Regions from separate parts of the Cupriavidus sp. UYPR2.512 genome, predicted to be linked through region 1. Evidence: predicted binding sites of a transcription regulator. Region 1 holds the regulator's gene; the other holds the start of a gene.
The links. The regulator FliA, encoded in region 1, starts transcription of late flagellar genes. The targets are predictions, from matches to a motif close to CTAAAGTTTNNNNNNNNNNNGCCGNTA.
Positions count from the first base shown of each region.

Region 2: A3A5_RS0124580 (DUF342 domain-containing protein) is a predicted target of FliA. The motif match lies at 2,154-2,180, and genes of this name have one in related genera.

Region 1 covers NZ_KB903053.1:57,403-61,518, forward strand. Annotated here, with positions in the region: gene flgA (flagellar basal body P-ring formation chaperone FlgA) at 1-186, shown strand, start outside; gene flgM (flagellar biosynthesis anti-sigma factor FlgM) at 348-656, shown strand; gene A3A5_RS0119520 (flagellar protein FlgN) at 662-1,123, shown strand; gene A3A5_RS0119525 (flagellar protein FlhE) at 1,208-1,645, opposite strand; gene A3A5_RS0119530 (RNA polymerase sigma factor FliA) at 1,645-2,361, opposite strand; gene A3A5_RS0119535 (flagellar synthesis regulator MotR) at 2,465-3,253, opposite strand; gene flhF (flagellar biosynthesis protein FlhF) at 3,265-4,116, opposite strand, start outside.
Region 2 covers NZ_KB903151.1:13,814-17,929, forward strand. Annotated here, with positions in the region: gene A3A5_RS0124560 (OmpA family protein) at 1-103, shown strand, start outside; gene A3A5_RS0124565 (lytic transglycosylase domain-containing protein) at 103-870, shown strand; gene A3A5_RS0124570 (hypothetical protein) at 867-1,208, shown strand; gene A3A5_RS0124575 (hypothetical protein) at 1,273-2,079, shown strand; gene A3A5_RS0124580 (DUF342 domain-containing protein) at 2,250-3,863, shown strand.

The DNA.
Region 1 (4,116 bases):
AAGGCCATCGCTGTGCGCCAGGGCCAGACCGTCACCGTGGCCGTGGAAGGCGATGCCTTTCAGATCACCAGCGAAGGCAAGGTGCTGGCCGATGCCGCCACCGGCAACACCGTGCAGGTGCGCCTGCGCAGCGGCCAGGTGGTCAACGGGCTGGTGCGCAGCGGCGACACCGTGGTGCTGCAGTAGCCCGCCGAAAGTGCCTTAATCGTGGCCAAATGACTGGAAACCCGTGGCAAGCGGCATGCGAAAATGCCGCCGAAACCGCTGCGCGGCGAAATCGGGGCGAGCGCCCTAAAGAATTCGCCGGCGCGACCGTAATGCCATAGGAAACCAGCAAGGAACGCCCCGTGAAGATCAACCACACCGCCTCGTCCCGGCCCGCCGACGCCCCCGCGGACGCCGCCGCCGCCCGGCCCCAGGCCGCGCCGGCCAGCGCCGCGGCGCCATCCGCCGGCCTGAGCGTCAGCCCGCTGGCCGCCCAGGTGCGCGACATCAGCGCCCGCCTGACGCAGCCCACGGACGACGATATCGACACCGCCAAGGTCGAAGAGATCCGCCAGGCCATCGCCGAGGGCCGGATCAGGATCGACCCGGGCAAGATTGCCGACGGCCTGCTCGCGACCCTGCGCGAGCTTGGCCAGGCCGAACCCCGATAGCCCAAATGAACCAGAGCCTGATCCAGTCCCTGCAGCGCGAAACCGAAGGCATCCAGGCCTTCGGCCAACTCCTCGCCGAAGAGCGCGACGCCCTCAAGCGGGGCGACTTCCAGTCCCTGAGCGGACTGCTGACGCGCAAGGTTGAACTGGGCCAGGCCCTGTCCCGCCAGCTCAAGGCCCGCGAAGCCCAGATGGGCGCCCTAGGCCTGCGCGCCGGCCCCGAAGGCCAGCTGCTCGGCCGCCAGGTCGACCCGGCCGTGGCCGACGCCTGGCGCCAGCTGATCTTCACCGCCCGCACCGCGCGCGACGGCAACGCCCTGAACGGCGCCATCGTCAACGCTCACCTCGACTTCACTCGCGAAGCCATTCAGGCGCTGCGGCAGCATAGCGGCGGGGATGCGGGGTTGTATGGGAAGGATGGGAAGGCGGCGGCTGGGGTGGGCGGGGTTAGCCTCGCGGCTGGATGAAGTTCGCACTAGAGGCGGTTATCGTGCTTGGCTGGCATGGCTGTCAAGAACGATAACCGACCGCAGTGCCAGCACAAGCCCCCCTCACCTAAACCCCACCACCACCTCATTACTACGCCCCTGCAGCACCGGCACCAAACTCCCCCGCCCCGGCACCCGGAACGCGAATACAAAGCCCTTGGTGGCATCATCCCCGAAGAACGCATCGGTCTTGCCTTGCGCCTGCGGCAGCAGCACGCAGCGCTGGGCATTGCAGAGATAGGCTTGCAGTTCCAGGGGTGGGGTTTTGGCGAAGCTGTAGCGCCAGCGCACCGACGTGATGACCCCTTCTGACTGCGGCAAGACGCCGGTGGGCAGGACCGGCGGCGACACCGCGCGCTGTCCGCGGCCGTAGAGTGCCGGCCCGTTGACCGATCCGGTCCAGGCGTGGCGGGTGCCGCCCTCAATGGCGGCCCAGGCGCAGGCCGATACGGCAGCCAGCAGCCAGCAAGCACCGCGCGCGGCGCGGCCCACCTCCTGCATCACAGCAAGCCGCGCAACTGGTTGCGCAGCCGCGTGATCGCCTGGCCGCGGATCTGGCACACGCGCGACTCGGTCACATCGAGCACCGCGCCGATCTCGCGCAGGTTCAGCTCCTGGTCATAGCACAGCGACAGCACCAGCTTCTCGCGCTCCGGCAGCCGGTCGATGGCGCGGATCAGCGCCTCACGCATGCCGCTTTCCATCAGCACGGCCAGCGGGTTGCCGTCATCGCTGCCGCCAAGGTGCCGGTCCAGGAAGTCTTCTTCGCCGGAGCGCTCGAAATCCTCGTAGTGCAGCAACTGGCAGCCATAGACCTCATTGAGCAGCAGCTGGTATTCGTCCAGCGCCATCTCCATGGCCTCGGCCACTTCGGAGTCGATCGGCGCGCGCCCGAGCTTCTGCTCCAGCCCGCGCTGCGTGCGTTCAATGCGCCGGGTGAACTGGCGCAGGCTGCGTGATTGCCAGTCGTTGGCGCGCACCTCGTCCAGCATGGCGCCGCGGATGCGCTGGCTGGCATAGGTCTCAAAGCGCGCGCCGTGGGTGTCTTCATAACGCTTGGCGGCATCCAGCAGGCCGATCATGCCGGCCTGGATCAGGTCGTCGATCTGCACGCTGGCTGGCAGCCTGGCGGCCAGTTGCAGGGCGATGCGGCGCACCAGCTGTGCATGCGCCTTGACCACATCGGCCTGTTCGAGCTTTCCCTGGATCGTGTACATGGTGCAATTCTCGTGAATGCTGGATTGCTGGACCCCCACACCGTGCGGCGGGGGCTGGCTCAGGTTCAGGGTCTGGTTCGGTTGGATGGCATGGCTGGCAGGCTCAGGCCATTGCGGGTGCAGGGGCGGACGTGTCCGCGCGCAGCGGCCAGGCGCCGATGCTGCCGGCGGTACGGCGCAGCGCGGTGGTGGCCGGTGCCGCCGGAAACGCCTCGACCACGCAGCGGCCCAGTTGCACGCCGCGCGCCACCAGCGGGTCGGACGGCAACCAGCCCGCGCACAGCGCCTCGACGCCCAGGTACTGGCTGGCCGTGCGCGCCAGGTTGCGCAGGATCGCCTGCACCGCGGCCTCGCTCGCCGCCATGTTGACGATCAGGTGGAACTGGCGCCAGGCATACAGGTGGTGCAGGCGTTTGATGCAGGCGTAGGCGGCGGTAATCGACGCCAGCTCAGGCCGCATCACGATCAGCGCATTGTGCGCGCCGCCCGCGAGCGGTGACAGCGCGCCGTCGGCATTGACGCCGGCATCCACCAGCACGCTGCGAAACCCGCTCACGGCAGCAGCCGGCAAGGTGCTGCCCGGCACATGCCGGCCAGCCGGCAGTACCGACAGCACGCCACCGGGACCGCTGCCTGCAGCAGCTTCCAGCGACAGATGGCCTGCGCTGACATCAGCCAGGGTGCCGGCGGGCCTGGCGCCGGACAGCCGCGTGGCGCGCGCCGCGGCGGCGTCTTCGTCGACCAGCAGCACGCGTTCGCCCTGCATGGCCAGCGCGTGCGACAAGCCCAGGGCCACGGTGGTGGCGCCGGCACCGCGTTCGCTGGCGACCACGGCAATACGGCGTGTCGTGCGCGGCGCCAGCATCCGGCGCAGGCTCTCGGCCTGGTCCATGGCGAGGGCGCTCACTGCAGGACCTCCACCGCTTCAGCGGACACGGCGGTGCCGCGGCCAGGATAGTTTTCCAGCACGTCGAGCAATGCCAGCATGCGGCCCATGCCTTCATTGAGCACCGTGCCCGGCACCGGCATGCCCTGGCGCACCGTGCGGCCAGCGAGGCGCGCGAGGAAGGCGGGCGCGGCCGCGGTCGGCGCGTGTTCCAGGCGCAGCACTGACAGGCCCAGCTGCAACGCGGCCAGCACGGCGCCGGCGGCGTGGCCGCTTTCGGCGTCCTGGGCGAAGTGGTCGATGGCGTGGCGCAGCGTGCGCAGGCGCGCATCGGCTGCTTCGGTCCACAAGGCCCAGCGCGCCACCTGCGCGGCATCCTGCGCCAGCGCCGGGTCGCACAGCAGATAGCGGGTATCGAGCAACTCACCGGTAGCGCGGTCGGCCAGGCGGGCCACCACCAGGCAGGCATCGATACCGCCTTCAGGGGTGCCCTTGCCGCGCACCGGGCTGTCCGGCACGCGCACTTCGGCGCTGGCCAGCCAGCGCACGGCTTCACGCTCGCGCACGGCGTCCTCGCCGACGGCGTGGAAGGTCAGCGTGTCGGCCAGCGCATCGAGCTTCCAGGCGGCGCCGGCGCTGACCACGCGCGCGGTCTTGCGCGCACCGGCCACCCAGCGCTCGCCGGCCTGCTGCCAGCGTGCCAGCGTGGCGGCGGACGGTACGGCATCCATCAGGTTGACCACCTTGCGTGCGGCGCTCATGGCGGCGCGCAGGCTGGCGGCATCGGACTCGGCTTCGCCCAGCGGCTGGCCGGCACGGCCGGTCGGGGTCACGGTGGCGGCCAGCGGCATGCCGTCGCGGTCGGCGAG
Region 2 (4,116 bases), on a different contig from region 1:
CCGGCTCGATGCCAAGGGCTATGGCGCCACCCATCCGCTGATGCCCAACGACACGCCATTCGGCCGGGCGCAGAACCGCCGCGTGGAGCTGGCCAAGCAGTGATGCCTGCGCTTGCGGCCGCGCCGGCGCGCAGTGTCGTGGCGGCCATGCTGCTGCTGGCGGGCGCGGTTCCGGCCGGCGCCGAGATCGTCATGCATGCCGACCGCGGCAGCGGCGTGACCTTCCTCACGTCGCGCAGCCACGGGTCGGCAGAAGTGGCTCCCACTGCGGCGCCCGCTGCGTTGCCGGCGCGGGCGTTTATCGGGCTGCCAACGCAACCAGTGGCAAAGGCTGTTGTCGTCGCCAGCAAATCCCCACCCTCCGACCTGGTCGCCCTCGCGCACCGCGCTGCGCAGGCCGCGGCAGTGGACCCGCATCTGCTGATGGCAATGGTGGAGGTGGAGTCAGGCTGGAACCCGCAAGCCACCTCCGTCAAGGGCGCCATCGGCCTGACGCAGCTGATGCCCGCCACAGCACGCATGCTGGGCGTGACCGATGCCTATGATCCGGCCCAGAACCTGCAGGCCGGTGCGTCCTATCTGGGCGGCTTGCTGTCGCGCTTCAACGGCGACACCAGCCTGGCCCTGGCCGCCTATAACGCGGGCGAAGGCGCGGTGCTGCGCCACGGGTCGCGCATCCCTCCATTCGCCGAGACCCAGGCCTATGTGCCACAGGTGCTGGGCCGCTATGCGCGCTTGCGCGGCGGCGAGGACGACAGCGCCGCGGCGCCCTTGCGCCAGCCGGCGGCGCCGGCGCAGCGAGGCGGCTTGGTCATTGTCTCGTATCAGAAACCCCCCGCCTCCGCGGTGAAGAAAAAGGAGAAGTCATGAAGTCGTACTGGATCCCGCGCGCCTGCCTGCCGGTCATGCTGGCGCTGGCCGTTGCCAGCTGTGGCAAGGAAGAAGGGCGTTCCGCCGCGGCCAGCGATGCCTTGCCGAAAGCCTGCCAGGAAGCCGAGGCCGCGCAGCGCGCCTGCACCGAGAACATGGCGGCCAAGCTCGCTAAGTCCGGGCAGGCCGCTGCCGCCCAGACCCTGCGCGACGGGCTGCCCGGCGAGCTGGAATCCATCCGCACGCGCTGGGCCGGCGTCTCCGACAAGGATGGCCTGGCGCAATCCTGTGCGACGGTGCGCGACAGCTTCCGCGACATGCCGCAATGCAAGGACTGACACCGGCCCGCCGCAACGCCAGCGTGCCGGTGCTTGGCTGAACTGACCAATGGAGAGGCGACAGATGCCGAAGAATTCCGACCGCGTTCGCGCGCGTCAATCCCTGGACCGCCGCACGGCGCTTGGCGCAGGCGTGGCCCTGGCTGCCCTGCTGCTGCCGGCAGCAGCTTTGGCCGGCGTCTGCGATGCGCCGTGGATGCATGACGGCGGCGAGATCCGCATGACGATGCAGGGCGGTGCGCCGGGCACGGCGACCATGTCCGTGTCCGGCGTGCGCAAGTCGGGCAAGGGCCAGTGCAATGCCAATATCAGCGTCGTGTCGAATGTGGCCGCGGCCGGCTCGGCCAACGAGACGCGGCTGGACTACACCATGGCGGTGATCGAAGACCGCCTGACCATCTCACGCGGCGGCGCGCCGGGCAAGGTTGAGGGCAAGAGCGCCGCCGGCACGGCATCGGGCATGCTCGACAGCAGCGCGGTCGGCACCCTCGCCTACGGCGGCGTCATTGAAGCGGAAGGGCAGCGGCTGCCGGGCGAGTCGCAGACGGTGCGCATGGACCTGCAGATGACCGCCGCCGGTCAGGGCGCCGGCCAGGCCAGGATCCCGTCCGCCAAGGTCACCATCGGCGGCAAGGTCGTCGGCAAGCGCGCGACCATTCCCACCCGCCTCGGCCAGAAATCCTGCTGGCCGGTCCGCTACGAGCGCAGCACGACCATGGCGCCGGTCACGGTGGCGGGCCACACCGTGTCGGTGCCGCCGGCGAGCGCCAGCGTCACGGACTGGTACTGCCCCGACACGGGCCTGGTCATGAAGCAGGAGGTCGTGCAGAACGGCCAGACCGGCACCATCGAGGTGGTCTCGGTCAAATAGCCCGCGCATTGTCCGGATCGTCCCCCGGGCTTGTCCACGAAGGCATGGATGCCCGCCGGCGCGGGGGCTGTGCGCTAAAGTTCTCTGCGCTGCTGCCGTTGGTGATGGATCGATAACAAGCGGAGCGCCGGCACCCGCCGCGCGGCTCCACAAGACGATTCAGGGGACGCATGACGCATGAGTCGGGTTTGCGCCTGGAGCTTGCCGAGCCAGGCGAGCAGGTGCATGCGCGCTACACGCCGCAGCCAGGCAGGTTGCCGCCGGACCAGGCCAGCCTGCGCCAATGCCTGGACGGCCTGGGCTGGGCCGGGGCGCGGCTGGATGCGCGCGCGGTGGCGCAGTTCCTCGCGCAATGCCAGCGGGCCGAGCATGAGATCGATGCCACCATCGGCACGCTGATCGACGGCGCATTCGAGCTCGACATCACCGCTGACGGCCTGGCCGTGCGGCTGACGCTGCTGCCAGCCGAAGGCGGCCGCCCGGTCAGCGCGGAAGCCATCCGCCGCGCCGTGGCGGAACGCGGCGTGGCGGCACCGATCCAGGCCCTGGCACTGGACGCCGCGCTGGCCGAAGGCGGTTGCGAGCTGCGCACCATTGCCGCCGGCGCCGCGCCGCGCCAGGGTGAGCCGGCGCGCTTTATCAACCTGCTCGAGCCGCGCAAGCCGGCGCAGCCTGACGACGAGGCCGGCAAGGTCGACCTGCGCGACCTGGGCAACCTGCTGCTGGTCAGCCCCGGCACGCCGCTGATGCGGCGTATCCCGGCGGTGCGTGGCAATGACGGCGTCGACGTGTTCGGCAAGCCCGTCGCCGCCGATCCGGTCGATGATCCACCCTTTGCCGAAGGCCTGGCCGGCGCTGCCGCCGATGCCGACGATCCGGAGCTGCTGCGCGCGGTGATCGCAGGATCGCCGGTGGTCGGCGTGCACGGCATCTCGGTCAGCCCCGTGGTGCAGGTGGATTCGGTCGACCTGCACTCAGGCAATGTGGCGTTCGACGGCACGCTGCGCGTGTCGGGCGATATCCGCACCGGCATGTCGGTCAACGTCAGTGGCGACGTGGTGGTCGAGGGCACCATCGAAGCCGCCAATGTCGAGGCCGGCGGCAATGTCATCGTCAAGGGCGGCATCATCGGCAAGGCCGACACCGGCCGCGCCGAAGGCGGCATCAGCCGCGCCAGCGTGCGCTGCAAGGGTGCGGTGAAAGCACGCTTTATCGAGAACGCCGTGGTCGAGGCCGGCACCGAGGTCAACGTCGAAAGCGGCATCCGGCAGAGCGACGTTGCTGCCGGCGAGCGCATCGTGGTGGGCGGCACCGGCGCGCAGGGCAGCATCAGCGGCGGCCGCAGCCGTGCCTTGCTGGTGGTGCGCGCCGCGGTGCTGGGCGCCCCGGCGGGTACCGCCACCAACATCCAGGTCGGCCTCAATCCCTACGCCGACACACAGCGCGCCGCGCTGGAAGCCGAGCTCCGCCGCATGCTGGAAGAGCAGAACAAAGTCAGACAGCTGGTGGATTTCTTTGCCAGGCATCCAGAGAAAGCCGTGGGCGACCTGCGCGAGAAGGCGCGCGCGACCCTGTTCAAGCTGTCGCGCGACCTGTTCGAGCTGGACGCACGCCTGACCGGGCTGGGGCAGCAGATGCAGCCGGCCGCCAATGCCGTGATCGACGCCGCGCGCCGCATCCATGGCGGCGTCACGCTGCAGGTAGGCAGCCGCGTGCTCAAAGTGATGGAAGACAAGCCTGGCGGCCAGATCCGCCTTATCGACGACCGCATTGCCGTCTGCTGAACGCGCGCTGTTATCCGCGGGGATTTGTACTATGCTGCAGTTATGTCCTGGGGTGCCGCAGGATGGGCGAGAGAGCTAGAGTCGGGCAGTGAATGAAGAAGCGGATCAGCACTCTGCGGAAGCGTTACACAGAACCAACTCACGTGGCACTGGAATAACCGGAAGGCCAGCCATCAAGGCTGGCCTTTCTGCTTTCTGTGACGGCTGCCAGGCGAACTACACTGTAGGTGCAACCATTGTCCAAAGGAGGTTG